Regions from separate parts of the Priestia sp. LL-8 genome, predicted to be linked through region 2. Evidence: riboswitches for the same ligand, from Rfam matches in the RefSeq annotation. Region 2 holds a riboswitch; each other region holds the start of a gene.

Region 1 (10,857 bases), 1.4 Mb from region 2:
AAAAACTAATCCTAATAACCAAAAAATAAATAAAAGTCCAATAATCGTCCACAACATAATTTTTTCTCCTTTTTTTTATATGTAGTATTTGTTATAATTTTATATTTCCCTAAATGTGCATAAATAAACGTATTTCATATACATCTTTTCACTGAGGAAGGTTCACATAATGTACAAAAAGCACTCATGTTCTCTGTGGTAAAATAAGTATGTAATCTTATTTCATTTAAACTATAGCGGAGATGATTAACTATGACGTGGATTGTATTACTTTCCATCATTCTTGTAAGTGCACTCAAAATATTAATAACGTGTCTTCCAACTCCAGTGGTCAAATGGCTTATGACTAAATTTCAATTACACCCAACACTTGATGATCAAAACGTTACTGTCACAGTTGATGGGAAACATTTAGAAGGCAAAGACAAAATGCAAGTGATTGATTATTTTAATAAAGCAACATTTTTAAAACAATATTACGTCCACGAAGGAAATAAGGACTATTATAAACACCTAGAAGACAGTGAAACTCCACTGGTTATCGATACGAAAAAAGGGAAAAACGATGTTCGATTATGCGTATACAGTTATCATGATCACGTCGATGTCGTAAAACAGTATAAAAGGAAAATTATTGCTTACAGCCTGCTGTCTGATCACCTTCAAAAGCAGTCCATAACAGCTGACCTAGCTTAAACCAGTCGCCTATAAGGCGGCTTTTTTAGTTTTTAGTTTTAGGTTAAAGCTATCTTATTTAAAAATACCAAACTTTAACATTAAATCTAATGCTATAATATAAATTAATAGAATTTTCTAACTTTTTAAGAGGTGATGGATAATGCTTTCTTTGTTAGGGTTTGGCATGATTGCAACTTTTCTATTTCTCGTCATTAGTAAACGCTTGTCCGTGGTTGTTGCTTTTATTTTTGTCGCTATCCTCTTTGGTGTAATTGGAGGTTTTAGTGCTGATATGGGCAATATGATGATGAATGGTATTTTAAAAGTAGCTCCTACGGCCATTATGATCGTTTTTGCTATTTTATATTTTGGACTAATGATTGACGTCGGTTTATTTGATCCTATGATTTCCCGTATCCTAAACATTGTGAAAGGCGATCCTTTAAAAGTCGTAATGGCAACTGCCGTTATTACAATGCTCGTTGGCTTGGATGGAGACGGCTCTTCTACATTTTTAATTACAGTTTCCGCCTTGCTTCCTTTGTACACAAAGCTGGGAATGAACCGACTAATACTGGCTTGTGTTATTAGTTTAAGCGCAGGTGTTATGAATATGATTCCTTGGGGAGGTCCTCTCGTAAGAGCCGCAGCAAGTTTACAGTTAGAAGTATCAGATCTATTTAATCCTCTGATTCCAGCTATGGCAGCGGGATTGATGTGGACTTTATTTTCAGCATACTTACTCGGAAAAAGAGAGAAAGCGCGCTTAGGAACCATTCATTTAAAAGGTTCATCCATGGCTTTTGCTGAACAGCTTTCAGTTCATGAGACTCCTAGGAAGCCACCTAGACTCTTTTGGTTTAATGCCTTATTGACACTGTGCTTAATGGCTCTCTTAATCATAGACATACTCCCTATTCCCATTTTGTTTGCTATTGCTTTTGCCATTGCTTTATTTGTTAATTTTCCTCATCCAAAAGAACAGCAGGAAAGAATCTTAAGTCATGCAAACAGCTTTGTAATGGTTAGTACATTGGTTTTTGCAGCCGGAATTTTTACAGGCGTTTTTACAGAAACAAAAATGATGGATGCCATGGCCAATACAATTGTCAGCCTTACTCCTGAATGGCTAGGCTCTCACCTTCCCTTAGTTGTAGCAATAACGAGCCTTCCTCTTAGCTTTGTATTTTCACCTGATGCTTATTACTTTGGCATTTTACCAGTTATTAGCCATACAGCAACTAATTTTGGTGTAGACCCTGTAGAAATAGGACGAGCAGCTTTATTGGGACATTCCACAACTGGGTTTCCTCTATCCCCTTTAGTGCCTGCTACTTTCATTCTGATTGGGCTGGTTGAAGTAGATTTCGGCGAGCATCAAAAGTTTCTTTTCAAGTGGGCATTCGGGACCACTATTGTCATGACGATTACAGCCATTTTAACGAACGCTATTTCCCTTTAGACTTCTACTATAAAAAAAGGAAGCCGACTACCATAAGGCAATCGGCTCACACATGTAGGATATTGATTTAACACTAACAAAGTACAACACAACACTAGTAATTATATAATATATTTCATTATTTTGAAAGCGATTTCATATATATTTTTAAAAATATTTTGTTATTTGTTTTTCATAGAAAAAAACCACGTTTCAGCCAATTCGAAACGTGGTTCTTTTCTGTAAGGACTTGCCCTACAGGCTATAAATGTAAGTTACGTTCATTATAGCATGAGCCCATATACAGATTCCATGGTAATTACTGTATGATCTCGTTACATTACAACTCGTTGTATTCTTCTGTCCATGTGCAGCGTATTCCAGGGCTCATCCTGTTCAGCTAGCCTTTTGATAAAGCCTTGTGAAGCCCAAAAAGGAATAGCGCCAGGTAAAAAAGGATGAGTATGCAGATACAACGTGTCATAAAAATGATTTTGGGCAAATTGTTCCACTGCCTTTAACAGCTGCTGTCCGATACCTAGACGCCGGTACGCTGGATCCACATAGCACTTTACAATCTCGGCTGCAGTTCTATGTTCATATCGCTCTTTTAATGCATGAAACCGTCCATCGTAAGCGTATAAACCAATGGTACCAATTACTTGTTGATTTTCCGTGACAGCTGAAAAAAAAGCAGCGCCTTTCGCTTGAACATAATGTTCATTAAAATAAAGCAAATCCACAGGAAGCTGATTTTTTTCCAGCATAGGAAATAGCTCATTCCGCATATTCATGACAAACTGAATCACTTCAGCATCCTTTTCTTTTACTTCTTTAATTTGATACATTTGTACTTCTTGCACGTCTACTGTCACATCCTTTTATCTGTCATTGTATACTTTCTCTTTTTCCTATAGGAACAAAAATATTGACTATGGCGTTATGTCTAAATGCTGAGTCAGCATATAATACTCGCTTGGATTTGTTGTCCAGTTTTTCACTTTTTGATTATAAGCAACAACAATGTTTGGATGTACAATCGATGACGTCAGCATTTTCCCATTAATCAAAGCGGTTGCTTGCTTAGCTAACTGATCTCGCTTTGCGTCTTCTACGGTTGAATTTAACTGCTGAATCATTTTTGTTAGTTTATCATCATTAATCCGGCTGGCATTTAAACCACCGCCCGGCAAATAGTTCGTACTCAAATAATAGCTGGCATCTCCTCTAGGTGCTGTGATAAGGCTATACAATGCTAAATCCCAATCGTCTTTTGCCATTAAATATTCATCGCTGTCCTCAACGAGATGAATCTTAATATTGATTCCTAACTCTTTCGCATTAGACTGTATAAGCTGCGCAATTAAAGGAAGTTCTGGCAAAGAACTGTATGTGACAAGAGAGAGCGATAATGGCTTTCCGTTTCTGATTGTTTTTCCGTTTTTGATTTGATAACCTGCTTTCTCTAAGTATCTTTTAGCAGATGCGATACCTCTTTGATCACTAGCAGTATTATCGGCAAACGGAAATTGGGGTAAAAATGGCCCTCGAGCCGCTGCCGCTTGATTGTTCATGATGCTGCTGACAACTTCTTTTCGGTTCAATAAGGCATCGATAGCTTTTCGTACATTTTCGTCTTCTAATGCGTCATTGGTTTGATTATAAAGCAATAAATGGGTGCGCACACTAGGTACTCCACTTACCTTAAAAGACGGATCTGTTTGTAAAGTGCCCAAGCTTTCTAAAGGCGGGCGATAAATAATGTCGGCTGTTCCAGATTGAAGAGCAGCAACTCGCGCATTAGCATCTTCGTTAAATGCAAAGATCGCGCTTTTCAACTTTACTTTTCCATTCCAATAATCCTTATACCTTTCTAATTTCACTTGATTTCCTTGATCAAAAGATAAGACGTGAAATGGACCTGTGCCAATGGGTTTCTTAGCTATATGAGAAGCATCAACGTCTATAATAGCTGTATTTGGATGCACTAATTCAGAAGGAAATTTAGGCATTTGCTCTTTTAATGTAATTGTGAGCGTATGACCATTCGCTTTCATTTCTTTGATTTTTAAAGCGTTTCCCATCGCATAGCTTTGAGTTATTGCTCTTTGAAGAGAAGACCTCACGGCATTTGCATCCAGCGCTTTTCCATTTTGAAACGTGATGTTCTTTTTTATCGTAAATGTCCACGTAAGACCGTTATCTTTTGTTTCCCACTTTTCAGCAAGCCAAGGCTTTATTTTTAAATCGTCGCTGATTTTGACAAGCGTCTCCCCCACTCCTGCACGGACTGCCGTATAATCATCATCGGTATGAGGATCAAGGGTTGCAGGGGTGAAATTAAATAAAAATGTAGCGCTTTTATTCGTTTTCTTTCCTTCTTTTATACTCATACTCTCTTCATGAGGCGTACAAGCAGTAAGACAAAGTAAAACAAAAATTAATATAGATACGAGCTTTTTATTATTTATCATTCATTTTTCCACCTTCTATTTTAATACACAAAAAAAAGCACTTCTAAAAAGAAGTGCTTGTCTTCACAACAAAATTAGATAAACATATCCCCTTGTTTATCCTATTTTTCATTCTGCCAAAACACCTCCCTATCCTCGTAGGTTATTGTGTGCTGTAATTTATGGCAGGTCTCCTGGCTTCAAGTCACTGCCTTATACCGCCTTCCCGTCTCTAAATAGACAGTGGCTTTTTGACATAAGGCTCCTTGTTACAGTGGCGGGACCGCTCCGGATTTGCACCGGATTCCCTTTTAAGGCAATTGAAAAACAATTGCCACCATAAAAGCTGGTTATTTAATTTAGTAGCGTGCTCTTGAAACTCTAGAAGTAGAAGCTGATGGTGAAATATCTTCATCATCAAATCCAGTCGCAATAACGGTTACCATCATTTCGTCCTTTAAATCTTCATTAATCACAGATCCAAAAATCATATTTAAGTCCTGATCAGAAGCGGACGTGACAATATCTGCTGCTTCCTGTACTTCGTAAAGACTCAGGCTGCTGCCGCTCGTAATGTTCAACAGCACGCCTCTTGCTCCATCAATCGATGCATCTAGCAGCGGACTAGAAATCGCTTTTTTCGCTGCTTCAATTGCCCGGTCTGATCCGGAAGCTCGTCCGATACCCATAAGCGCAAATCCTTGATTAGACATGATGGTTTTTACATCAGCAAAGTCAAGGTTAATCAGGCCTGGAACAGCAATTAAGTCTGAAATACCTTGAATACCTTGGCGAAGAACATTATCTGCTTCACGGAATGCTTCAAGCATAGGCGTCTTTTTATCAACAATTTCAAGCAAACGGTCGTTTGGAATGACAATAAGAGTATCTACTGATTCATTCATCGCAGTAATACCGCCTACTGCTTGCTTGGTACGTTTATTTCCTTCAAACTTGAACGGGCGAGTAACTACTCCAATTGTTAAAGCATTTAGTTCACGGGCAATTTGAGCAATAACCGGAGCTGCTCCAGTACCGGTTCCTCCGCCCATGCCAGCTGTTACGAATACCATGTCTGCACCTTGCAGCACTTCTTGAATTTGTTCTCTGCTTTCTTCGGCTGCTTCTCTTCCTACTTCTGGATTAGCTCCTGCACCTAATCCTCGCGTTAATGCCGCACCAATCTGCATTTTCACATCTGCTTTAGATAAGTTAAGCGCCTGAGCATCCGTATTAACGGCGATAAATTCTACTCCTTGTACACCGTGTTCAATCATACGGTTAACGGTGTTATTTCCTCCACCGCCGACCCCAATTACTTTAATTCGCACTAGTGGCGATACATCTGCATCAAATCCAAACATTCTAAGTTCCTCCTCAATGATCAAAATTACTTTCTCTTCTTATCCGAAAAAACATGTGAAGAACCTTTTACTCCTATGTGTAACGCGTAACTGTTCTTTTGTTTTACAGATTTTGTACATTTCTCTTTTAACCTTTAAATCTTTACATCTTTATGTAAATTTATTGTTGTTCTAAAATTAGTACGCCGAACTCTTTTATGGCTTTTCCACTCAAAACGGCATATAAGCTTATTGTATCATTCATTTGACAGATGTCTGTATTTAATTTTGAGTAAGATGTGACTAAGAGAATAATATTTTTATAGGCAAAATGAGAAAAAGCCCTTAGAAATAAGGGCTTCTCTAAATAATAAACCGTTTTATAATTTCCCAGTTAAGAATTGAGCTTCTCCCATCCCAAAGCTCCAGTCAGCATTACCGTTCTCAACAATTGAAATCATAATGTCGTTTGGCTGAATACCGCAGCTTTCTCCCAGCTCTTTTACAATTAATCTGTAAAGAGCTTGTTTTTGCTCTTCTGTTCGCTGTTTGCTCGTTACGCTTATAATAACCAAATCCTTGCTTCTCTCAAAGCCCAGACCTGTATCTTCAATGATCATTTCATGAGCAGGATGCTGATGTACAATTTGATAACGATCGCGCTCCGGCACGCCAAAGGCTTCTAGCATCGCTCGGTGCGTAGCGTCTAGCAGTGTTTTTAACTCTTTTTCATCTCTTCCTTCTATTAGATCAAATCTAAGTAATGGCATACTAAGTAACCTCCAGCCTTTTGTCTAATGTATTATTGCTTCATCATATCACAACTATCATTTGTAAAAAAAAGATATGCTATTCATAATGTGCTCTCTAGTGAAAGAGACCTCAAACACTTTAATAAAAGCTGAACCTAATAAAAAGAAATGAGCAGCATAACGGCTCATTTCATTAGTATAAAAACATTTATAATAAGAGCTAAAATACATACAGATACAATGGCAATGAGTACGTTCATCACAAGGTTTTGCGAGGATGTTTTGGCTTGTTTTTTCATATCAGCCCGACTCATCTGTTGCTTTTCATGATCACTTTTAGACATCACGTAGCCTCTCCTATTCATCAAAATGTCAGCAGTGTGTAAATGATTTTTTGAGAAACCTTATTTCAGTTCTTTTGTATAAACAGCAGCATATGCAGGTTACCATCAGTTATTTTAGCATGTTTTGTCAAATAAGTGGACTATGAAGCGCTTCAATTTAGTATTCACGGCCAAAGATATTTAAATTCGTTGCTTTTCTCTTCTTTTCTCGCTATTGTTTGAGAAGAAGGATAATTAGATACGATAAAGGATGATACGATATTGAATAACCATACGCAGCTGCCTCAGTATATCTACACATACGCATGCAGCGAAGAGGAACTCTCACTATGTCAATTAGAGAGACGCTCTCTTTTTGAAATTGAAACTGAGAAACCTATCATAAAAAGTGCCGTTAAACTTGATCCAAGCAGAAGCCCTTTTATCAAAGAGCGATTAGATATTATGTATGAATCAGATGACCTTGCAGATATTTGTAAGCAAGTAGAAGATATTGACCTTGGAGACAAAACATTTAAACTCATTTTCATGAAAATTAATGACTTGGAAAAAGATCAAAAAATAAGTTATAAAGGTCAGCGTGCGATTGAACGTGATGTGGGTTGGCATTTTGTAGCAGAAGCAGACCTGCATAACCCTGACCATTTGTTTGGCATTGTTCCATTTGAAGGACGCTGGTATTTTGGGAAATACCAAAAAAGCGAAGCTGTATGGCTGCATCATTTGAAGAAACCGCGTGAATACTCTACAGCACTCAGTACCCGCCTTGCAAGAGCTGTAGCTAACATTGCCGTTCCAAACCCTGAAGGAATCAAAGCGATCGATCCATGCTGCGGTATCGGTACAGTCCTTGTAGAAGCCCTGTCAATGGGCATTGATATTGTAGGACGCGATATCAATCCACTTGTGACCGACGGATCTCGTGAAAATATTGCGCATTTCGGCTTAAGCGGTGATGTCAAAACCGGACCGATTTCAGAGGTTACCACTCACTATGACGTAGCTATCATCGACATGCCTTACAATCTCTACACCCACGCGACGCCTGAAGATCAGCTTTCTATTTTGAAACACGCTCGCCGCTTTGCGGATAAAGTAGTCGTGATTACAGTAGATACGATTGATCATATGATTCATGAAGCTGGCTTTTCTATTTCAGATCGCTGCGTAGCGCGTAAAAGCGTATTTTCTAGACAAGTAGTTGTATGCGAATAAAAAAGACACCAGTCTAACAGGCTGGTGTCTTTTGATTTACCACTCTTTAGGTTCATAGTCTAATTCTTTGAATAGCTGCGTACGCTCTTTTTTCGTTAAATCTCTCCATTGCCCAACAGGTAAGTTGTTTAAATGGATATTCATAATACGCGTGCGCTGAAGGCGGTATACCTCATATCCGAGCACTTCACACATACGGCGAATTTGACGATTTAAACCCTGTGTTAAAATAATTTGAAACTCATACTTAGACAGCTGTGTCACTTTACAAGGAAGCGTTTTTGTGCCTAAAATTTTTACTCCCTCAGACATGTTTTTGATAAACTCTGGTGTAATCGGCTTATCTACTGCAACAATATATTCTTTTTCATGCTTGTTTTCTGCACGTAAAATTTCGTTAATAATATCGCCGTCATTTGTAAGTAAAATTAAGCCGTCTGAATCCTTATCAAGTCGTCCAACGTGGTGAATACGCAAAGGGTGATTGACTAAATCAATGATGTTTCCCTTTACTTTTTTTTCACTCGTACTTGTAATGCCGACTGGTTTATTAAGCGCAATATATACATTATTTCGAGCAATCCGAAGCTGTTGGCCGCTTACTCGAATATCATCGCCAGGCTTAACTTGATCTCCGATTTTTGCAACCTTTCCATTAACGGTTACTCTTCCTTCACTAATTAACTTATCTGCCCCGCGTCTTGACGCCTTTCCAGATTCGCTAATAAATTTATTCAGTCTCAGGTGAATCACAACCTTACATTTAAAAATTTTAAAATTTGTCTCTTCTATTAGAAAAAGACATATGCCAATTTCTATACCGTCCCTATCGTAACATGCTATACGCTTCTCGTCTTCTTTTAATTTCATTACTTAATCATATTTTTTTAACAGTAATAGAAGTATAGGTCCAAAATACTTTGTAACCTTATTCTTAACATTTCAATCAATGCTTACACCTGTGAAACCTGCATCAATCTTCACTCCTATACAAGACCTAGACGTCTGGATTGACTGATCAGTATAGAGTTGCTACCATCAGGTTTTCTTATGCTTCCAGGAGGAGTAACGCTGGCTTTAACAGCTATGGCCGGAGGACGTTTGTTTGATAAAATTGGATTTAAACGGCAGCTATTTTATACGCTGCCTTTACAATTGGCGTAGGTTTAAGCATAGGACCCGTGATGACGCTTGCTTTAAATCAAGTGCCAAAACCGCTTCATGCTCATGGTTCAGCTATTTCAAATACGATTAACCAAGTTTCAGGCGCGATTGGTCCTGCTTTGTATACAAGTATTATGACTATGGCTTCTCAGCACTTTATTCAACAATCAAATGAAACGAATAAAACGCTATTATAAATAAAAAGCATGACAAGCGGAGTTCATACCGTCTATTATGTAGCCATCGCTTTCGCTGTCGTCTCGTTCCTGCTCGCTCTTACGTTAAAGAAAAAAGATCAACAGATTGAAACACAATAGATAAGAAACTACCAGGAGCTGCTCATGATTTGAGCAGCTCCTGGTACGTTTGGAATTTATATTACAAATGTAAGAGCAATCATAGATACTATGAAAACAAGGATAACAATACTTCTCTTTCTTTCTGTTTTCCATGCTTCAACAGCGCCCACGATACCACCAATAGCTAAAATAAAAATACCTATAACGTGCAGAGGCAGCAGAGATAATACTCTACCTAAACTCGCCATCACTCCTCCAATCAATATAAACCCTATTGTTACAATAGATTTTAAAGATGTTAAGTCTCGTATAGCTTCTTTTTTTTCAGTTTTACTCAGTTTAAAATACTCTATTATACTAAAAACAGCCGGTGTTCCCCATAAAATGAAGAAGCTAACTAATCTATCCGTGTCTACACTCACTGTTCATTCACCACCGCTATCAGTTTCTTATACACTTTTCCTAACCCATTTTTTAGAGATAAAAAAAGCGGCTGTAGCTGCTACAGCGGGAACCATAAAAACAAAGCTACCAGAATAACTGCCAAACGTTACTTTACTTGATAAGCCTTCGATTGAGCTCCACATAGTCGAACTTTCTGGAACATATAAGAGCGTAAGAATCATTCCTGATAGCAGTTGAAAGCTACCTAAGAAAACGATGAAACTAATGATAAATATTCCATATCTCTTCAATAAAATCTCCCCCTTGATTTATATACGATTTCACGCTTCATAAGTTCCATCATTTAACAAATCTATGTATTATTCTCGCTTCAAAGATCCTCCAAAAGAAAATTGATGGTAGTCATCAATTTCATTCCAATACCCTATGCACTTTACGTCAGGCTCATCAATAGCTAACACTTCTTTATTAATTCCTTTATAAGGAAGAAATGCAGTTAACTTTACCTTTTGTTTTGGCTTAATATTTAACTTATTGCCTTCTGCTAACACCTTAAATTTATTTTCAGAATAACCGTTTTTCATTTTTAAAGGATAGGATAAAAAGACATTATTTTGTTTGATGGTCAAATCGCTCTTGTTTACTAATTCCATTTCATATGAAATCCCTTGCTTCATCTTTTGTTCTTTGATGACGTTAATATGGATCTTTTCTAGCTCTTGTAAAGGAGCTTTGCCTTCTTCTTTTGAACATCCGGAAAACA
Region 2 (10,857 bases):
GCAGCAACGCAAGCGTATTTACAGTCTGAGCAAAAACCAAATCAAGTGGTAACAGTTTTTGCCGGTCAAGATAAGGAAGCAACAGCTAAAATGCGTGAATATTTCGGAGACATTGAGCCTTCATCACCGTCTATGGCGCTTTTAAAAGGAAAAGAAGTCGTTCATTTTATTCCTCGACACGAAATTGAAGGTCAGCCGTTAGAAGTTATTTTTGAAAACATTTTAAATGGCTTTAAGCAGCACTGTTCATAAAATGTCCTGCTTTTGTCACATCTAGTATATAGATTTTTAAAGAAAAATCGCATATACTTTATAAGAAAAAGGATGTCTATGGGCATCCTTTTTCTTTATGTAAATAGCCAAACAGTGTAGGGGGGAGTTATGAAAGTGATTGTTACGACTGCTGGTCGAACAAATGAACAGATGATTGTAAAAGCCAAGCAGGTAGCCGCTGATTTAAGTATACCTTTTGTAACAAGAGAGAAGAAATCTGTCGCAGATCTTCAAAATCTTGAAGCTGCAGACGTGCTGGTTGTCGGTAAAAATAGAGTAGAATTGCACGTCCAAAATGAAGAAGAACCTATTTTTTTTCATCCAAATTCCGCTATGTTTAGAGTGAAGAGATGGCTGCGCGGAGAACGTGATCCGTTTATTGAAGCTGCTAGTTTGGAAAACGGAATGAGCGTGCTTGACTGTACACTTGGTCTTGCGTCGGATAGTATGATGGCGAGCGCAGCGGTAGGGAAAAGTGGAAAAGTTGTCGGACTAGAAGGCAACCGCTATGTAGCTTATTTAGTCAAACAAGGACTTTTAAATTGGGAAAGTGACGTACAAGAGTTGAATGATGCAATGAAGCGTATAAACGTGGTTCATCAAAATTTTGAATCGTTTTTGGCGTGTTGTGAAGATAATTCTTTTGATGTTGTCTACTTTGACCCTATGTTTCAAGAGCAAATTGATGGATCGAATGGAATTAACGGTATTAAAGCAATAGCACTGTATACCGCGCTGACACCAATGGCTATACAAGAAGCAAAAAGAGTAGCCAAACAAAAGGTCGTGCTCAAAGATCATTGGAAAAGCAGTCGTTTTGAAGAACACGGATTTACCGTGCAAAAACGAAAAACATCAAAATTTCATTACGGGACAATTGATATACAAAAATAAACAAAAAAGTAAAATGGATAACGTTCATTGAAAAGACTTCCAAAACCTTTTAGGAATTAAAAAGTTTTGGAAGTTTTTTTTATGAATTTCATCTAAAGTTCATAAAAGTATGATATATTTTTGAACATAAAAATACTTTTGTGTTTAAGCATCCAGCAAAAAAGGAATATCTTGTATAGGTTTCCGCTCGGTGTGACAACCTCAAACAGAAGAAGGAAGGTGCTAACTAAAAAGTCTTCGAATGCCCGTAGACAGCATAAATGAATAAGCAAATATAGGTAAAAAATTAATAAGTATGTTACAATACCTAGTGAGTTATGATAATGAATTTTACGATATGAAAAGACCATATGGGAAAAGATGAGAAAGGAAAGATACGAATGCCTAGATGGATAAAAAGAATGCTAGTTGTATTTATTACAGTATTTACATTTGGGCTTGTCACTCCACCAGAATATTTATACGTTGATGATGCAAAAGCGGACAAGCAACATAAAGCAGGGTATGTAAGAGAAACAACTCCTGTCACAGCTGTTATAGAAGATATTCATTTGCCATATGAAGAACCAAAATATGAAGACGTTTCATCATTTGTTACGTATGCAATGGAATCAGCTGAAAAACAGTCAGTGGAAAAATTCGGAACAAAAATTGGGCCTGTCATTGAAGATGAATTTCGTCAAGCAGTGTTACCTAAAATTGAAGAAGTGCTGACCGACATTGGCACTGAACGTGAACAGTCAATTCAGAATCTCGAGATAAGCGAGCATCCTGCTGCTGGCTACGGTGAAAAGATTTTCCATGTATATGACCGGGAAACCGGTCAGGACTTAATACGGTTTCATGTACGGCGCGAAAATCCTCCAAAAGATGGATACTGGTTTAATTTTCACTATCATGCGGCTGCAGATAATTTTCAAAAGCATTATGATTTAGGGAAAATTTATTGGAACCGAAACATGCCGCCTAAATGGTTTAGCTGATAATAGACACAACATTCTACGATTTCGAAATGTTAGCTTTTTTTAAGCTAGCATTTTTTTGCGTCTAAAACCGTTATGGTCTAAATAAGCTGAAACATTAGCACAACGATAAAAAAATCGTTTATAATGAAGTCAGACTTCTTACCATAGAATAGTGAGAAGGAACGAATAGATGCCGGAGGTAACACAATGAAACAATTTACGGAAGAAAAACAATTTCGCGAACAAATTAAGAACGAAACACTAAGCGTTGGGATTTTTACGACAACGTGGTGTCCTGATTGCAAACGTTTGGATATGTTCATTGATGAAATCGTTGACGAAAATACAGATAAAGCATGGTTTAAAATTGACAAGGATGAGTTTGAAGAACTTTCTGCTGAAAACAATGTAATGGGTATTCCTTCTCTTCTTGTATATAAAAACGGTAAAAAAATTGCGCACCTGCACAGTGCAAATGCTAAAACGCCTGAAGCGGTCCGTGAATTTTTAGCAACTCTTTAATTCCCTAAGCTGCGAGAGCATTCTCGCAGCTTTTTTTTATGAGAATGGCTATTTCCATTTTTCGATGAGTGGGGTATACTAGGACAAGTGAATAATCGTAAAGCAATAAGGTCTCAATTTAAAGATTGAGTGAAAAGGGAAGTCTGGTGAAAAACCAGCGCGGTCCCGCCACTGTAAGCGCTTTGTGCGTAAGTCAGGAGACCTGCCTTATTGTTAGCTGTGAAACCTTCGAGGAAGGGTGAAGCAGGGTAATGAACATACATATCAAGTATAGTGAACGGATTCTTTTCCTGCTTATCTTGACGTTACCTGCTTTGCTTTCAATTGAAAGTAAAGCTTTTTTATTTTGAAGCTGCCGGCGAGCAGTATACATAGTCAAAGCGGAAAAACGGGATAGCGCTGCTTTTTGCATGATCATTTGCTTTTTCTTTAACGTGGAGGTTTCGTATTCACAATGAACAATATATAGGGGGAGTATTTAAATGAAAAAATGGCTTTCGTATTCCATTATTGCACTGTTAGTCATCGTACTTGCTGCATGCGGTGCAGGCAGCCAAAGCAACAGTGATAAAAAAACGAAGCAAGATACAGCACAAACGTCACAAGCTGCGTTTCCAGTAAAGGTAAAAGACGCACGTGATAAAGAAATTACGTTGAAAAAACAGCCTAAGAAAATTGTTTCATTAATGCCAAGTAATACGGAGATTGTATATGCCCTTGGCCTTGAAAAAGAATTAGTCGGTGTCACAAGCAACGATGACTATCCTAAAAGCGTAAAGAAAAAAGCGCAGGTGGGAGATATGAACGTTAATGCAGAAAAAGTTATCGCTTTAAATCCTGATTTAGTCCTGGCACACGCTTCAAGTATGGGCGTTTCGGATGAAGTATTTAAACAAATTGAAAGTGCGGGTATTCCGGTATTTGTTGTAAAAGATTCAACAACGTTTGATACGGTTTATGATTCTATTACGCAAATCGGTAAATTAACGGGTAAAACAAAAGAAGCTAATCAAACAATTAAAGACATGAAAGAAAAAGTAGCTTCAATTGAGAAAAAAGCAAAAACGATTTCAAAAGAAGATCGTAAAAAAGTATGGATAGAGGTATCAGGAGCTCCTGAGATTTATACAACAGGAAAAGGTACGTTCATGAACGAAATGCTTACTATGATCGGTGCTGATAACGTAGCTGCTAGTGAAAAGGGTTGGGTTAAGTTTTCTGAAGAGCAAGTTGTTAAGTTAAACCCTGACGTTATTATCGCAACGTATGATGCAGACAAAAATGAGATTATGAAGCGTCCCGCTTGGAGCAGCATGACTGCTGTAAAAGAGGGTAACATCGAGAAGGTTGATCAAAACAAAATCAACCGCTTAGGACCTCGTATTGTAGATGGCTTAGAGGACTTAGCAAAAGCAGTATACCCTGAGGTGTACAATAAATAAAAAGAGGGACCATATTCCAGTTCGAATTGAAAAGGGGATTGGTCCCTTTTCACATCTTAAAATTGAAGAACGGCCTGAGCTTTTAATCATGAAAACCGAGACTTCTTATAAAACATACAGCTCAGGCGTTTTAGGAACAGGCATCACGGAAACGGACACCTTTTACAATCGATTTGTTCATAAAGACTATTATTCAGATACGCCTTCTTTAGAGTATGAGCAATATTTGATGAAAGAAAATGTTCGCCATGAGCAAATCGTAGGGTTGATGACAGCCGTTTGGTTAAAAGAAAGAGCAATTTACTGTTATGAAGGCTACGGAGTAAGAGTAGCTTCCGTGATAACGGCTGGCGTAGGAAACGCAGTGGATATTACAGCTGATGAAGCTGTCCCGTTCTATTCCTCTCCCGGTACAATTAATATGTTTTTTTTCGTGGAAGGCACGCTTACGGATGCTGCGTTTTTACAGCTTTTTATTGCGGCTACAGAAGCCAAAACAAAAACGCTGTCACAGCTGGGTGTCATAGATCCAGCTACAAAGACGATTGCTACGGGAACATCTACGGACAGCATCTCAGTTGCAGCGTCTCAGCAAGGACCATTATATGAATATGCAGGCTCTATGACCGCTTTAGGTCAAGCGGTAGCCAAGCTGGTAAAAATAAGCTTAGAGCAGGCACTTAAGGGAAAGAGGTGAAGAAATGAGTATTATGCAAGCGATAATTGCACACCTGACGGCCATGACGATTGCTTTACTCATTGACCGAATCATAGGCGACCCAGAAAATTGGCCGCATCCCGTTCGCTGGTTTGGCAAGTGGATTTATTGGATGGATTCCAGATTAAATAAAGGTGCAGGAAAACGATTCAAAGGATTGCTTCTTGTGATAAGTATGGTGGTGCTCGCAGGAGTTGTTCCTTTCTTACTCCTCGATGCTTTGTACGGAGTTCATTTTATACTAGGTGTTTTAGTAGAGGGCGTAATAATTGCAACTACCATATCCACTCGTTCCTTAAGCGAAGCTGCTTATAAGGTGCAAAAGCCGCTTCAGCTAGGAAATATGGAGAAAGCTAGATATGAAGTAAGCATGATTGTGGGACGAGATACAGATCGTTTGTCAGAAGGAGAAATTGCCAGAGCGACGGTAGAGACCGTGGCTGAAAATACAAGTGATGGTATTACAGCTCCGCTTTTTTATGCATTTATAGGAGGAGGAGCCCTAGCCTTTTTTTACCGAGCTATTAACACATGTGATTCGATGGTTGGGTACAAAAATGACCGCTACTTTCTGTTCGGCTACTTTAGTGCAAAAACCGATGACGTATTAAACTATATTCCAAGTCGGTTAACTGCAGTAGTGATGACGGGTGTTAATGTAGCAAAAAGCCAATATTCTCTTTGGCATGTAACGAGTTTGATTAAGCGCGATGCTAAAAAGCATCCAAGTCCAAATAGCGGATACGGGGAAAGCGCAGTGGCTGCTCTTTTAGGTATTCAACTCGGCGGGCTTAATACATATAAAGGCATAGAATCTAATCGTGCAAAAATGGGTGAACCACTCATTCCCCTGCAAGCCGGTCATATTGAACAAGCTGTTTTCATTATGAAAAGGACGGTCTATGCTACGTGGTTATTATATCTTTTGTTAGGAGGAATTATTAGTGCTATTACCTACACATGGAGCTAATCCTCATGTCTTTTTAAAAGCAATAGGGGCAGAGAATTTGTCGCATCTAAAAGACTTTAGCGTGAACACAAATCCTTTAGGGGCTCCCCTTGTGCTTCACGAAAAGTGGAACGAATTCAAGGATGCAGCGTTTAGTTATCCTGATCCTCAAGTAATAGAGCTAAAAAATAAACTTGCAGCTCACCATCGTGTTTCAGCTGCTCAAGTGCTGCCTACAAATGGCGCTGCTGAAGCGTTTTTCCTTATTGCTTCTTTATTTTCAGAAGAGAAAGCAGGGATTGTACAGCCGACTTTCGTTGAATACGAACAGGCAAGTAAAGCTTATGGATGTGAAGTGACGTACGTTCCTTTGGTTGAAGAAAGTGGCTGGAGCTGGGATATAGAATTGGTTATGAGTATTCTACCGGACATAAAAGTACTGTGGATTTGTCACCCGAATAATCCAACGGGCGTTATGTATAATCATGAGGAGTGGATGAAAGTAGTAAAAGCTGCTGCTCATCATGGTACATACTTAATGATTGATGAGGCATTTATTGATTTTGTCGAACATCAGCCTTCATTTGATTCTCTTATTCTGGATTATGAACATATCATTATTGTGCGTTCGATGACAAAGATGTTTAATATTGCCGGGCTTCGGCTTGGCTATATCTTGGCAAATGAAAAAGTCATCAGCGAGATGTCTAAAAAGCAGCCTCCTTGGAGTGTAAATGGATTGTCGCAGCAAATAGGGATGATATGTGTAGATGAAAAAGACTTTGTGAAAAACACCGTACATTATATTAAACAAGAACGAAAACGGATCTTGAGTCAACTCAAGGAATGGGGGCTTTTGGTTTCTCCTTCTCAAACAAACTATTATCTTTGCAGCGTTCCGTCTCCTATTAAAACGCGTGAATGGCTTGGCTATTTAGCAAGCCACGGTGTGGTAGCCCGACATACTGAAAACTTCCCATTTTTAAATGGACGCTATATCCGTTTGGCTGTGAAAACGAAAGAAGAAAATGACTATTTACTTAAAGTAATCAAACAAGGACTCGATGAAATATGATCATCTTTATTAGCGGAGGCGTTCGAAGCGGAAAATCACGTGCAGCGGAGAATATGGTTCAAACTTTTTGTACAAAGCGCGCTGTTTATATTGCCACAAGCCGGCAAACAGATAATGAAATGCAAAAACGCATTCAGCTTCACCAAAAAGAACGCCAGGCAGCGAATACGTCTTGGGTAACGATCGAACAGTCTGTAGATTTACAACAAATTCTTCCAAATCTTCAAAGTGATGATGCTGTACTTTTGGATTGTGTCACGAACTGGCTTGCCAATGAGCTTTTTTTAACAGAAAAAAGGTGGCAAACAAAAGAAGGCAAACAAGAGGTTTTTCGTCATATGATAAAAGCGCTCGATAAGCTGTTTGCGCAGTCTCAGACGGTCGTGCTAGTATCTAATGAACTGTTTGAAGCGGGTGTGTTAGAGGAGCCCACATATAGCTATATGCATATGTTAGGGAAATTACATCAGTATATTGTAGAAAAAGCAGATGTGGCTATTTGTGTAGAAGCGGGACTTTCCTGTTTTAAAAAAGGAAAGGAATGTGTAAGCAAATGAAAGAATGGATAGCCATACTACGAATCTCTCTTCAGTTTTTTACGATCTTACCACTGGCTAAAACCGTTCAATGGACTGAAAAAAGAACAGCACGCTCACTTTTTGTGCTGCCTTGGATTGGCATATTACTAGGTTTAATGTTTTATAGCTTTTTACAGCTGCTTCACTATTCACCTATCACTGCTATTGTTAGCAGTATTTTAGTTTTGCTTTTGCCGCTTGTCTTAACGGGTGGTCTTCATGTAGACGGGTGGATGGATGTAAGTGATGCGTATTTTTCCCATCAGTCAAAGGAAAAGAAACTGCAGATTTTAAGCGATCCGCACGTTGGGTCTTTTGCTATTCTTTCTCTTATTGTTCTGCTTCTGCTGCGCTTTAGTGCAATCTATGAATTAACGTCTCTGTCTTCTTTATCGGTTTGGGCATGTATAACCGTCTTTACACTTCCAAGAATCGGAGCCGCTTTCTTAGTGATGAGAGATAAGCCCGCTAAAGATACGGGGCTTGCTGCTTATTTTCAAAAAGGAGTCACCAAACGGTCTATTTATGCATTTATCGTCATGAGCCTATTCTTAGTTGCTATTTTCATTGTTTTTGTAGACAATAAATTCATTATCTTTTTCTTTGCCGGTTTTTTATGGCTCTGGATACGGTTTTATCGTTCGCAGTTTGGTGGCGTAACAGGAGATGTTATAGGGGCAACCATTGAAGGAGGAGAAACGTTTTTATGGATAATTCTTTGGTTATCACATGTATTCGCCACGGTATGACGCTTGAAAATCAACAAAAAAAATATATAGGGTGGAGTGATCCGCCTTTAAGTATAGAAGGGAAAAATGAATTAAAAGAGCTTTCTCTAGAACCGGAGCTGGTTATTTCCAGTGACTTAAAAAGAGCGCTAGAAACAAGTTCAGTTGTTTTTCCTAAATCTCAGGTGGTTAAAAGGGAAAGTTGGCGTGAGCTGCATTTTGGAGATTGGGAAGAGAAGACGTATGAAGATTTAAAAAACATACGGGCATATAGAAATTGGATCGATCACTGGGCAGAACATACGCCTCCGAATGGTGAAAGCTTCTCAGGATTTTCAAACCGAGTTTGGGAAGCTTGGGAAGAAGCGGTCGATTTGGCGGCTAGTCAGCAATTGCGTCACATTGCTATTGTTTCACACGGCGGACCACTGCGTTTACTTGCGTCCCATTTTAAACAGACAGCGTCGCTTTGGGATGTTTCTTTTTCTTATGGAGAAGGTTTTTCAGTAACGTGCACATACAAACAGGCAAAGGAGAGAAGAGCATGCATTTCGTATTCGGCGGTGCATTTACCGGCAAAAGAAAATGGGTGAAGCAGCATTATGCCAGTGAGTCGATAAAATGGCATTGTTTGTATGAAGACCCCGTTTTACCGGCCATTGAGTTTGAAGAAAGTTACATTGTGCTAGAAGGATTTGAGCACTATGTTAAGGAATTAATACATAGCGAGCTGGAGGCTCCGCATCTTGTTGTTAAAAAGGTCATACAGAAGTGGAGAGACAGCGGTGTATGGGAACAGTTAATAGTGATTGGAACTGAAGTCGGCAAAGGGATTGTTCCTTTAGATCCAATAGAGCGGCAGTGGAGAGATGAATGCGGGTATGCGTATCAGCATTTAGCGGCACATGCCAAGAAAGTAGATCACATTTGGTACGGAATTGCTAATCGATTGAAGGAGGAAGTACAATGAACATTTACACAAAAACAGGGGATAAAGGGCAAACAAGCTTAATTGGAGGAAGAGTAAATAAAGATGATATTCGAGTGGAAGCATACGGTACGATTGATGAGCTAAATGGCTTTGTAGGTCAAGCGATTTATCAGCTGGATGACAGCACACTAAAAGATGTAAAAGAAGAGCTAGTTACGATTCAACATGAGCTTTTTGACTGCGGAAGTGATTTAGCATTTGCAAAAGATGATCATCCGTACAAAGTAACAAATGACATGATATCAGTACTTGAAAAGCGCATTGATGTCTATATGTCAGAAGCCCCGGCCATTGAGCGTTTTATTTTACCTGGAGGCACGCCTGCAGCGACAACGCTTCATATTTGCCGGACGATTACACGCCGCGCAGAACGGCTTGTTGTTGGCGTGCAGCGTGAGCATAAAATTAATGTGGCGGTGCTTCAGTATTTAAATCGTTTATCCGATTATTTCTTTGCTGCGGCTCGAATTGCTAATGCGCGAGAAAATGTACAAGACGTAGAGTATATTCGCAGTGCCAAAGTATTTAAACAGCCTAAAAAATAACGTATAAAAAACGGTCGAGCTAAAAGCGATCGTTTTTTTTATGAGCTATTTCGATAGGCAAAATAAAGCTATAAAAAAGAGGTAAATGCATCTATAATGATAAGAGACAGAGAGATAAAGAAAAGAGGTTGAGAAATGAATCAAGATTCTAAACGAGCAGGTATTGTTTATACAGCCAGCGCTTACGTTATGTGGGGGCTTTTTCCGCTTTACTGGAAGCTTCTTGGCGAGGTGAATGCGAATGAAATACTCGCTCACCGCGTTATATGGTCATTTGTTTTTATGCTTTTACTTTTGCTTGTGACAAAGCAAATGAGTTCTTTAAAGAAGACGCTTGGTTTATTATTTCGTAATACGAAACAAGCGATCATTTTATTTGTGGCATCAGTGCTGATCAGCATCAACTGGTTCGTTTACATTTGGGCGGTTAACCATAATCATATTATTGAAACAAGTTTAGGTTACTACATCAATCCGCTCGTTAGTATTTTGCTTGGTATAGTCGTTTTAAAAGAGAAGCTTAATTTTTGGCAGGGTGCTTCTGTTGGATTGGCTGCTATAGGTGTTATCGTTATGACAGTTACATACGGACATATCCCATGGGTATCATTAAGCTTAGCGTTTAGCTTTGGTTTGTACGGTCTTGTAAAAAAGACTATTCAATTAGAAGCAAAAGTAGGATTAACGATTGAAACGATGATGGTTGCACCTATTGCAGTTATTTATTTTATTTTTCTTTTAGTGAAAGGATCTTCAAGTTTTTCCCTTCAGTCGCTTGATCTGAGTTCTCTTTTAATTGGAGGCGGTATTGCTACAGCTATGCCACTATTGTATTTCGCTAAAGGGGCCCCACTTATTCCGCTATCGATGGTCGGTTTTTTACAGTACATTGCTCCTACCATGACGCTTTTATTAGGGGTATTCGTGTATCACGAACCGTTTTCTAGCGTGGAGATGATTGCCTTTTTGTTCATTTGGGGCGGATCGGTGATGTTCATTTTATCTAAAACTAAGTTCATGAGCTCTCATCAGCCGAAATTCTTTAAAGGGCGTTCAGCTTAACGGACAAAAAAGCGGATATCTTTAGATATGCGCTTTTTTGTCTGCTGTAAAGAAATAAAAACGGAGACGGAAAAGTCACCGTATGTATACTTTATAGCTTCCGCTTGAAATGAGC
Region 3 (10,857 bases), 1.6 Mb from region 2:
CCTTTTTCAATATAGTACGCTGGACCACCTCGATATTGGCCATCTTGTTTAACTTTATAAATTTGAGCAAGTGTTGATTCGATGAATGCACTAGAAGCACCAATAAAAGCAACTGCCCACATCCAAAATACAGCTCCTGGACCTCCAAAAGCGATAGCTGTTGCCACTCCAGCAATGTTTCCTGTTCCGACTCGTCCCGACAGCGCTAAAGACAGGGCTTGGAAGGAAGAAACTCCTGCTTCTGAGCTTTTACCCTGAAACATAAGCATAACCATGTCTTTTAAGTGTCTTACCTGCAAAAACCTCGTTAAAATTGAGAAAAACAGGCCGATCGCAAGACACCCATAAATAACAGGTGTGCTCCATAGCACATTATTCAAACTCGTTACAAATTGCTCCAAACGATAACCCCCTTATTTTTTCATTCAGACTATTTTAAATTATAAGTTAAATTATAAATTTTAACAATAAAACTCTAAATTAAAACTTTTTTTTAGTTAAAATACACAAAAAAACTTATAAAATCCTCAAAAACATCCAACGATGAACCGTTTACATTCATTAATTCTCGCTTTCAAAAGAGAGATATCTGCACCTTTCTTATCAGGAACACATAGGCTATAGGAGTTATTTTCTATTAGAAGGTGTGAAAAACAATGATGAGAATAGAGCCTTTATTTTATCGTCCTTTAGCTCTAGACCTTCTTTATGCGTGCGTCTTAGCTTATAAGCAATACGCACAGGGAGGAACATTTGATGTACCTGAAGGCTACCGGCTTATTAAATCGTTTAAAGCTTCTGCCGTAGGGGTTCAAGAATGGTTTGGTTTTATTTTAGAATCTGATGACTCTATCGTAATTGCCTTTCGAGGAACTCAATCTGAGGCAGATTGGATTGCTGATGCTCGCATTAAGCAGCGCCCTTATCCATACAATCAACAAGCCGGTCTCGTCCACGAAGGTTTTTTAGCCGTTTACGAATCATGCCGTGATGAAATTTTTGAAACGTATCAGTCCCTTACCCCAAAGCCACTTTATATAACGGGGCATAGCCTAGGTGGTGCACTCGCTGCTCTTCATGCCTTAGATGTCGCCACAAACGCATCTTTTCCAGAGGTTACAATGTACAACTACGGAGCTCCTCGAGTAGGTGATCCTCAATTCGTTCAAACATACACAAATCTTGTTTCAAATAGCCGCTGCTTTGTTAACACGACGGATACGGTTCCTAAAATCCCTCCGAAGCGACTCTATTCCCCTTCCACCAAGCAAACAATTTATTACGATCAAGACCCTCTTCAACTCTCATTTACCATTCAAACAGGTTCTACCGTAGGGAACCATAATCCCCAAACGTACAGTGTTGGCATTTGGATGATGTCGGATTATCCTATTTTGGTCCAAAAATAAAAAACAGGCGGAATGCCTGTTTTTTTATGCACCGATTGCTGCTTTGATTTCTTCTATTTGTTCTTGATGACGCTTTTCGTGATAACCAATAAAGTCAATCCATTGCTTTAAATCCATTAACCCAAATACAGGGTGTGGAAATGATTTTTGCTTTAGCTTATCTTCACTTGCTGTTTCTTCTAACTCTGCTAAAGCCTCTCTTGATTCTGCCAGCTTACTCTTCATTTCTTCTAATGTCTGCTTTTCATTAGAAGGCGTAACTTGAGCCGGTGCATCTACTTTTCGCGAACGGTCTACCGCTAAATGAAACGGCTTATCTTCAGTGGGCTGATCTACACCGTTTTCTAACTGATCCTTTACACGTGAAACAATCATGCGCTCCATCAAATATAAATGTTCTAATACTTGCATAACGCTCCATGTATTAGATGCTGGCTGCTGATTTAATTGTTCGTATGTTAATGATTCTACACTGTTCAATACATCATTTCGAAACTGTTCATTTTTGTTCATTTTTCATCCTCCTCCAGGATTCCTCTAACTTATCGTACCAAAAAACTCTTCCATATAAAAAAGATATCCCTTTACTTAACCTTGTTTTAACTGCAATTGTTTCACGTGAAAAAATCATATTTTCTATTTGACATTGGTTAACCAGGGTGTTATATTTAGATTTCTGGCTTTTCTTTAAGAGCTAGACATAGTGAAAGTAACTTGAGAGGATGTATCGTACAATGCAAGGTAAAAATACTGGCATTCGACACATGTCTTTGAACAAAACTTATTCACACTGGATCGGCTTCGGAGCCGTAAGGATGCAAGAGAGGTAGGGCTTGCGTCGTTTAGGTTAATCGATCATGTGGAAAAACAAACCGCGGCAATGGATGAAATCCATGCAAGCACAATCAATGCTAATTGTGCCCTAACAACAACGAAACATACAAAAACCGTAATCATGGATTTTATAAAGAAAGTAATCATTTTGTTTTTACACTTGCAAAAAGCAAGTTACTGATAAGAAACACGAACAAAAGCGAGCAGATGCATCTGCTCGCTTTTTTAATGATTATTTTTTATTTACTTTATCATTTCTTTTTTAGCGGATCTTATAAAAAAAGCCGAAACCACACTGGTTTCGGCTTTTTCTTATTGCTCTGCTAGTACATCAGCAAATGCTTTTGCATAAGGAGGAAGGTCTGGCGGACGGCGGCTTGAAATGATGTGGCCGTCGATTACGACTGCTTCATCATGCCAAATAGCTCCCGCATTTTCCATATCATCTTTGATTCCTGGCGTACTTGTTACGTTTCGGCCATCTAAGATTTTTGCAGAGATTAATACCCATCCTGCATGGCAGATTTGGCCGATTGGCTTTTGCTGTTCATCCATATGACGAACCATTTCAATTACTTCAGGGTAGCGGCGCAGTTTATCCGGCGCCCAGCCTCCAGGTACTAAAATAGCGTCATATTCAGCTGGATCAACATCTTTAAAAGCATAGTCGGATACGGCTGGAACACCGTATTTCCCCACGTACGTTTCGTTTGCTTTTTCTCCAACTAAATGTACTTCTGCTCCTTCTTCTCGAAGACGCATCACTGGATACCATAGTTCTAGATCTTCAAAGTCTGCACTAACAAGCGCAATAACTCTTTTATTTTCTAAACGCATCGTAACACCTCCGCCATCAGTATAGCATGTTGGAGAATAAGATTGAAAATAAGGGACTAACTTGTACATAATTAAAGGATTTTTCAAGTGCTCTTCCGAAAATTTTTGTATGCCAAATGGTCCAATTTTATATTTTCACTTGACTGGGGACAAACATCACACTACAATGTGTAGTGTGATGTTCATAATGTTGTAAAATTATCCAAATAAGAAAGACTTTCTGATTTAATTGCTACATTTCTTTTTTCGGGCTTTCACACTACATAATGTAGTGTTTTTCAAATACACTTAAAGGAGGAAGTAAAGTGAATAAAAACGTCGAAATTGGTTCACTTATTATTCGTTTAGTATTAGGTTTTACATTTTTAGTACACGGCTTTCAAAAATGGCAAGGCGGGATTGAAAATACAGTAGGGTTCTTCGATAGCTTAGGAATCCCTGGTTTCATGGCATATATTGTTGCAACGATTGAACTTGTAGGCGGTATTCTTATTATTCTTGGTTTAGCAACAAGAGTCATAGGTGCTTTATTTATAGCAGTAATGCTCGGCGCTATTTTCACAGCCAAGCTTAAAAGCGGATTTGTTGGCGGATTTGAGTTTGATATCACCTTAATTGCAATGTCTGCTCACCTATTTCTTGCAGGAAGCCAGTTCCTTGCTCTTGATAAAGTGGTATTTAAAAAGAAAGAAACTGCTTTTTCTCTTCAAGAAGAAAGCAGTAAATAAAAAAGAAAGCTTATACTCTCCCAATATAAGCTTTCAGGTTAGTCCCGCCGTTTGAGGCGGGCTTTTTTTATATTTGAAGCAGTAAATTCGCAAATAAAGAAGAGCGCTCGGACAACGTATCAATTTGAATATGTTCATATTCCGCATGTATTCCTTTTCCGCATGCTCCTAATCCATCCAACGTGGGAACACCAATGGCCGCTGTAAAATTGCCATCACTTCCGCCGCCAACAGCCGCTTCTTCTAATTTCATACCCAGTTTGGCCGCAATTGACTGAGCGCATTCAAATAACTCTTCCGTTTGTTTAGACTTCACCATCGGAGGACGGTTCATGCCTCCCGTTACTTCGAGCTTTATCCCTTTTAAGATGGGTGTTAAGTTCAAAATAATATCCGTCATACGTTTCGCTTCTTCTTCTGTAGAAACACGTAAATCTACGTGTGCTTCTGCATATTCCGGCACTACATTTGTACCGCTGCCTCCTGTAAATGTTCCAACGTTCACCGTTGTACCTTTTTCATAATCTGTTAAGCCCTGCAAGAAAATCACTTGGCGCGCAAGCTCTTCAATCGCATTGATTCCTTCTTTGTGGTGATTACCCGCGTGTGCTGCTCGTCCCCATACTTTTACGGTGAAAATTCCCGCTCCTTTGCGCGACGTTTTTAACGCACCTGAACCCGCCACAGCCGGTTCCGCTACTAGCACTGCTTCACTTCTTTGTGCTTCTTCTTCAATGTATTTTTTAGAAGAAATTGACCCAATCTCTTCATCCGAATTGCAGAAAAACACAATTTTTTTATCGAGCGATAAGCCAAGCTCTTGAATCGCTTTAATCGCCCATATAGATTGCACAATGCCGCCTTTCATGTCTAAAATTCCCGGACCGTACAGCTTGTTTCCCTCTGTTCTTAGACTTAGCCTTCCCTTTTCCCATACCGTGTCAAAGTGACCGATAATTAAAAGCTGCTTTTCTCCTTCTCCAATCGTAAATTTCAAATGGTTTCCTACTTCTTTTTCTTCTATAATTTCGTAGCCTACTCCTAAACGCTTTTGAAACAGCTCCGTTAAATACATTCCACACTGATCTACTAACTCTTTACTGTAGGACGGTGATTCTTTTTTCACAAATCCAACTAAATCTTCAAGCATCTCTTGTTCGTGTTCTTTTAAATAACTAAATACACTTTGTTCTACCATTACCTGACTCAAATCAATTCCTCCTCCAAACAACCCCTGCTGCTTGCATTAAATGCTTTTATTTATCGTACGTATAACTATGTTCTACGTTTCACATAACGACCTTAAATTATCCTTAATTATAATGGTTTTCAGACAATTTTCCATCCTTTAAATACAGATAATACTTTAACTTATTCATAACCGACCGAAAATAGCCATAAACTTCAACAAATTCATACAAAAAAGCTTCAATCTTTAACAGATTAAAGCTTTCGTTTGACTAATTGACATTTATTTTAATATTTTTCCCTTTTGACTTCACACTCACAAAAACAAACATAGACACTAAAAAAATAAACAAAATAACGCCAACCATTTCAAAGTTTACTTCGGCCCATGGGTTAAAGAAAGTGAATGCTAAATAGAGTGACACACCATACGCGAGGACAACAATAACCCAGCCCATCAAGCGGGAAGCAGATCGCCCAAACTTACTCGATTCATTCACCATTTTATGTACAATCAGTGAATCGATTGTATCTGTCAGCATCATACCAAACATAAATACTAGTCCTAATAAAAGCGGCGTATACTTGCCTGCGTTCCCTACAGCTAGAGACCACACGGCCGTTTGACTGACCGTTTCGGCTGCTAAAGCGAACAATGCTCCTACAAGAATAATTAAAAAAGGATTCGTTGTTCCTTTTGCGATTTTCGGAATAAACTTCCCTTTTAACCCGCTCAGCTCAAACTCTTCCTCTTTATTTTTGGTTCGAAGCAAATGATATGTGTTTAATGTCCCGATTAGAAAGAGGGAGATAATGGATACCCAGGATGCAAAATGATCGAAATACGATGGAAACGTAAAATTCTTCATCACCACGCCAAGCACCCCGGCCGTGACGGCCACCATTCCTCCGTGACCTAGTGAAAACAGCGTGCCGACCCACGGGGCAAAACGGCTCCCCATTCGCCAATTATATCGGGTCTGGCCATCAATAAAAGCTAAGTGATCTGCATCCAATCCGTGCCTGATTCCTAATAAAAAGACAAGTAAAAAAACTGATAAACCTTCCATTTCCTACACTCCTTTTTTTAAAATAAAACATAAAAAAGCCTCAATTCTATAGAAATTGAGGATGTGTCGGCATATGAAAATAAACAGCAATTGCTCACTGCGTACCTTGATACACCGCCTCTTTCCTAGAAGAGTCAAGTGTACAGAATAGGTAGGTCTCCTGGCTTGAGATCATCATTTTCTACCGCCTTCCCCGTTTTGAGTGACGATAAGATAGAAAACTCCCTGCTTACAGTGGCTGGACCGCTCGAGATTTGCACTCGATTCCCTGTTACCTCTTACGCTATGTAAGAGCACCTAAACTGTGCGAATGATTCATTTTCTTACTCATTATACTAGTACCGCTTACAAATGAATAGAGAAAATTCAAATAAAAAAGCCCTGCTAAGCTTTACATGCTTAGCAGGGCTTTTTAAAGCAATTAAATTACTTCTACCGTTACGTCTACGTTACCGCTGATTGCTTTTGAATACGGGCAGTATGAGTGAGCTAGGTCTACATATTTTTTCGCTGTTTCTAAATCTAAGCCTTCGATATGAGCTTCAAGCGCTACGGCAATTTTTACTCCTTGATCAGCTTTATCTGGAAGCAGCTGAACAGTAGCTTTTACTTCACTGCTTTTGATTTCTACGTTATGTTTTTTCAACATAAATTCTAACGCACTGTTGAAACAAGCACTGTATCCAGCTGCAAATAGCTGCTCTGGGTTTGTTGCTGTTGTTGCTTCTCCACCAAGTGCTGGAGGTGTTGCAACATCTAAATTAAAGATATTATCTAAAGAATGAACTTCTCCTGTTCTTCCACCTGTGTTAACGACTGTTGTTTCATATAAAGCTTTCATGTATAAATCTCTCCTCTTTTTTAGTAATTTTATTAAAAATTTTTTATTTATCGTTTCTGTAATTTAATTGTACACAATTTAATTTTAAAAAACAAGTATTAAATGCATTAAAAATTTCCCAATAAAAAAAGCCGCGTATTTGCGGCTTTTTCTTAATAATATTGAGACTGCCCGTCATAAGCTGATTTTCGAAAAATAGACAGATTGGTAATAGCTCTCATAATTTTGGTATTGAAAATAACATAATGAATAAACAACGCGAGCAAGCAGCCTAGAATAGCTCCTGTTAACACATCGAATGGATAGTGAACGCCAACCCATACGCGTGAAAATGCAATGAGTGCACCCATTACAACCCACATGCGCCCTGAACGTTTGAAATGTAGCCAAATGGTAAAAGTGATAACTAATGCAGACGTAGCATGATCGCTTGGAAATGAAGAATTCGCGGCGTGATCAATAAGCTGATTCACGTGGTGAGAGATAAATGGACGATCTCGATAAGCAAATAAACTAATCACTTTATTAATAATGACTCCTGTGGCACAAGCACATAAAGCTTGGAATGCTACAACACGGCTGCCGTTTTTATTAATAAGTAAAAACAAGCCGAGTAAAACAATAAGTACATACTGGGCATAATCTGCAAAGAATACCATCAGCGAATCTACAAACTTCACATGCGAGGCGTACTGATTCACCGCATGGAAAATGGTATAGTCTACTGAATTAATAGCTGATAACATAATCGAAATCCTTTCTTATTTTTAAATGTCATTAGCTATCTTATCAGTTTCTGAAGAAAATGAACATGTTTTTGTCAGAAGCTTCCTAACTGGTATTTATAAATAACGTAGTCAGGCTGAGTGGTAAGCCAACAGATTTTTGCCCATTAACTTACCTGCGAATGATCCACGATGTTTTTTTGCAAAAAGATTTCTTCTAAAGAAGGCTCTTCTACGTGAATTTGATAAATATCGATGCCGCATTGAATCAATTCGCGAATAATCAGAGGGATATTTCTCTCTTTTTGAAGCATCACTTTTGTGTACGTGTGATGGTATTCCACGTCCGGACTCACCGTACGGAAAAACTGTTGAATATATTCTTTATGACTGCTTGGGTAAGGATCATGTTTAATCATCACCGTTTTTTTCGCTTGGTATTGAAAACGCAGTTCTTCCATTGTCCCTTCTACTAAAATAACACCATTTTTCATAATCGCTACACGTGTACAAATCTTCTCAACTTCATTTAAATTATGAGACGTCATAAAAATTGTCTTGCCCTGATTTTGAAGTTCTCTTATTAATTCATGAATGTGGAGAGCAGATTCAATATCTACTCCAGAAGTTGGTTCATCTAAAAAGATAAGATCTGGGTCTGTTACAATCGCTTGAGCAATTCCTAACTTCTTTTTCATTCCAAATGAAAACTTTCCAACTTTCTGATGGTCATGTCCTTCTAATCCTACTTTCTTCAGTACATTACTACAGTGTTCTTTAGAAAAACGATGTCCGTTTATCTTTAAAAAATAGCGCAAATGATTGAGTGCCGTCATCTCATCATAAAAGGTAGCATAGTCAGGAAGCACACCTATTTTCTTCTGAAGCTCTAAATCAATATCACTCTGTCCCAGCAGCATAAATTCTCCTGCTGAAGGGAATGAAACGCCGGTAAGCATATTAATAAATGTAGACTTCCCTGCTCCGTTCCTCCCTAAAAATCCGTAAATTTCTCCTTGTGGGACTTGCAAATTAATACTATTAACAATTGTTTTAGATCCATACTTTTTAGTTAATTTACTTGTTTCAATAGCATACATATTATACTTCTCTCCTTTTAAAACTCCAAAGTGCCGTACATAAACAGAGTGCTGCAAAAATAAGAAGAACCGTTAAATACCCTTTCTCCAACTTTAAATAGTAGTAGGGTGTCACATACTTAAACCATGCAATGTACGCTTTTGATGAAAATATGCTCCATCCACTCAGTACCGGTAGAACAAACGATAAAATAATTGATAAAAACATAGTATGAGTTGGACTTGGTATTAAAGCTGAAAGCATTAAAACAAATGAAATGATACAAACGGTGAATAGCAGGCACTCTAAAAATATATAAAAAGAAAAATGATGCGAAATAAACCCAATCAGTAGAAAAGAAATAGAGATACAAACAAGCCAGAAACAACAAATTCCTAAGAATTTCCCTAGTACAATACGCTCTCTTGATGTTTTGGTAACTAAAAACCTGGCTGTTCTTGTTTTAATTTCTTGATTAATAACATTATGAGAAAGACTTGAAATAAACAAAGGTCCGAACCCGAGAAGCATCACCAAAATCCCCCCGTTGGCTCCATCTCGAATCTGTGCGCTCGTCAGTTGACCTCCAAGTTGACTAACTAGATGGGCTATTCCATAGGAAGCACCGCATACGATTAAAATAACGATAATTGATTTAACACTTTTAAATAAGCTTTGAAACTCTTTCACACTAATGGCCCACATTTCGAAAATCTCCTCGTAAATAAGTTTGACTGCTATCATCCAATAAAAGGATGATTTATTTCCTCCGGTAAAGCTTTTTTCTCTTTGGGCTTTCCGTTCCAAGAAAAATTTGTCCATATGCGCAGCAGCTTTTCCACCGGTCCAGTTTGGAATTTTTGCACGTACATATAACTGCCGATCAGCTGAATTCCGTATATACCGATGCAGACAAAAATCCCTGCTATCATGCCGAGCTTTCCGAAATAACCTAATCCATAACCGTAAAAAATCGTCGTGCATATAACCGTTTGCATTAAATAATTACTAAGCGATATCCTGCCTACGCTTTCAAAAGCCTTCATCAAAAATGACCTCTCGCATTTCGCATATACCCAAGCAAATCCTGCAATATAACCAAGAGATAGGAGACTCCCACCTAACATATGTGTAGAACCAGCCCAATTAGCATCTGGCCATACGTACATAGTTCCTTTTAACAGTAAGCTAAGCGGAATCAACACGGCCGCCCAACGGCCATACTGTTTTTGATTATCTGAGACGTCGTAAAACCACTTTTTCTTCCCTGCGTACATACCAAACAAAAATAAAGCACCCATTATAAATGGTGTAAACAAGAAGGCAAAAGCAAATTTATATCCTGCTATATTCATCGGATCAACGTTGTTGCGGTGGTCTTTAATTTGTTCATAAGTTCCACTTCCATACACATGAATCGTATCTTTTACGTATGTGGTAAGCGTTTGTTTATCACTAAGAAGATACATATTATCGTTTAATGAACCGTAACCAGCTGCTCCCGTAAGAACTAGTAAAATCGATGCCCATACCAACAGCGTTTTAGCTTTACGGTTTAAAAAGAAAACTAATAAAAATATCCCCATCATTCCGTAAAACGTAAGAATATCTCCTTCCCATAAAAGTACTCCATGCAGTAGGCCAAACCCTAGAAGCAGAAGAAAGCGGCGAAAGAAATGCCTTTTTACTCCTAACTGCCTTCTTTCTAAACTTTCTTTCATCTTCACCATTGAATAACCGAATAAAAAAGTAAAGATTGGCATAAAACTTTCTTCTACCGCGACTTTTAAAAAGACATAGGCTGCTGAATCACTTGGTGATAGCGAGAAGAGATGAATCATATCCTTTCCGTAAATACCATATTGAAAAATCAGCATATTCGCTAGTAAAATACCAAACAAGCTGAATCCTCTCATACTATCAATTACTTTAACCCGCCTAACATCATTACTCATCCTTTTAACTCCTTTACTATGTGTCTGTATATTTAGTATATGAAATGAAGTTTTCAAGAAAATAAACGGGAGATTATCTTTTCTTTAACATTTTCCAATTTTGTTAATCTTTTCGTAATGTTCTTATGCTAAAATCGAATACGTATGAAATGAAACAGAGGTGATTTATATTGGAAGATGCATCTATCTT

Evidence for each region. Region 2 has a riboswitch for cobalamin ahead of U9R83_RS09675 (ABC transporter substrate-binding protein). Riboswitches for the same ligand answer to the same signal wherever they lie in the genome.
Region 1: it holds a riboswitch for cobalamin, as region 2 does, so the genes downstream of both, nikA (nickel ABC transporter substrate-binding protein) here and U9R83_RS09675 (ABC transporter substrate-binding protein) in region 2, are expected to answer to the same signal.
Region 3: it holds a riboswitch for cobalamin, as region 2 does, so the genes downstream of both, U9R83_RS01685 (HoxN/HupN/NixA family nickel/cobalt transporter) here and U9R83_RS09675 (ABC transporter substrate-binding protein) in region 2, are expected to answer to the same signal.

The regions. Positions count from the first base shown of each region.
Region 1 is NZ_JAZAQH010000001.1:480,493-491,349, reverse strand. It holds gene U9R83_RS02620 (lmo0937 family membrane protein) at 1-57, opposite strand, end outside; gene U9R83_RS02615 (YfmQ family protein) at 253-696, shown strand; gene U9R83_RS02610 (CitMHS family transporter) at 839-2,140, shown strand; gene U9R83_RS02605 (GNAT family N-acetyltransferase) at 2,455-2,982, opposite strand; gene nikA (nickel ABC transporter substrate-binding protein) at 3,052-4,593, opposite strand; cobalamin riboswitch at 4,740-4,929, opposite strand; gene ftsZ (cell division protein FtsZ) at 4,932-5,936, opposite strand; gene U9R83_RS02590 (tautomerase family protein) at 6,296-6,685, opposite strand; gene U9R83_RS02585 (hypothetical protein) at 6,853-7,011, opposite strand; gene U9R83_RS02580 (TRM11 family SAM-dependent methyltransferase) at 7,273-8,226, shown strand; gene rluF (23S rRNA pseudouridine(2604) synthase RluF) at 8,263-8,979, opposite strand; gene U9R83_RS02570 (transporter, drug-export protein) at 9,411-9,587, shown strand; gene U9R83_RS02565 (hypothetical protein) at 9,764-10,111, opposite strand; gene U9R83_RS02560 (hypothetical protein) at 10,139-10,384, opposite strand; gene U9R83_RS02555 (hypothetical protein) at 10,454-10,857, opposite strand, start outside.
Region 2 is NZ_JAZAQH010000001.1:1,912,402-1,923,258, forward strand. It holds gene U9R83_RS09655 (BrxA/BrxB family bacilliredoxin) at 1-252, shown strand, start outside; gene U9R83_RS09660 (class I SAM-dependent methyltransferase) at 388-1,167, shown strand; gene U9R83_RS09665 (YpjP family protein) at 1,548-2,150, shown strand; gene U9R83_RS09670 (thioredoxin family protein) at 2,340-2,654, shown strand; cobalamin riboswitch at 2,746-2,878, shown strand; gene U9R83_RS09675 (ABC transporter substrate-binding protein) at 3,137-4,096, shown strand; gene U9R83_RS09680 (adenosylcobinamide amidohydrolase) at 4,185-4,793, shown strand; gene cbiB (adenosylcobinamide-phosphate synthase CbiB) at 4,798-5,784, shown strand; gene cobD (threonine-phosphate decarboxylase CobD) at 5,759-6,838, shown strand; gene U9R83_RS09695 (bifunctional adenosylcobinamide kinase/adenosylcobinamide-phosphate guanylyltransferase) at 6,835-7,395, shown strand; gene cobS (adenosylcobinamide-GDP ribazoletransferase) at 7,392-8,165, shown strand; gene U9R83_RS09705 (histidine phosphatase family protein) at 8,123-8,737, shown strand; gene U9R83_RS09710 (bifunctional adenosylcobinamide kinase/adenosylcobinamide-phosphate guanylyltransferase) at 8,689-9,114, shown strand; gene U9R83_RS09715 (cob(I)yrinic acid a,c-diamide adenosyltransferase) at 9,111-9,680, shown strand; gene rarD (EamA family transporter RarD) at 9,816-10,742, shown strand; gene U9R83_RS09725 (MerR family transcriptional regulator) at 10,834-10,857, opposite strand, start outside.
Region 3 is NZ_JAZAQH010000001.1:306,743-317,599, reverse strand. It holds gene U9R83_RS01715 (alanine/glycine:cation symporter family protein) at 1-401, opposite strand, end outside; gene U9R83_RS01710 (lipase family protein) at 657-1,409, shown strand; gene U9R83_RS01705 (DinB family protein) at 1,434-1,922, opposite strand; gene U9R83_RS01700 (type 1 glutamine amidotransferase domain-containing protein) at 2,556-3,080, opposite strand; gene U9R83_RS01695 (DoxX family protein) at 3,386-3,808, shown strand; gene U9R83_RS01690 (M20 family metallopeptidase) at 3,876-5,039, opposite strand; gene U9R83_RS01685 (HoxN/HupN/NixA family nickel/cobalt transporter) at 5,269-6,066, opposite strand; cobalamin riboswitch at 6,200-6,382, opposite strand; gene U9R83_RS01680 (organic hydroperoxide resistance protein) at 6,488-6,907, opposite strand; gene U9R83_RS01675 (undecaprenyl-diphosphatase) at 7,060-7,653, opposite strand; gene U9R83_RS01670 (ABC transporter ATP-binding protein) at 7,800-8,732, opposite strand; gene U9R83_RS01665 (ABC transporter permease) at 8,734-9,417, opposite strand; gene U9R83_RS01660 (DUF418 domain-containing protein) at 9,453-10,667, opposite strand; gene U9R83_RS01655 (response regulator transcription factor) at 10,838-10,857, shown strand, end outside.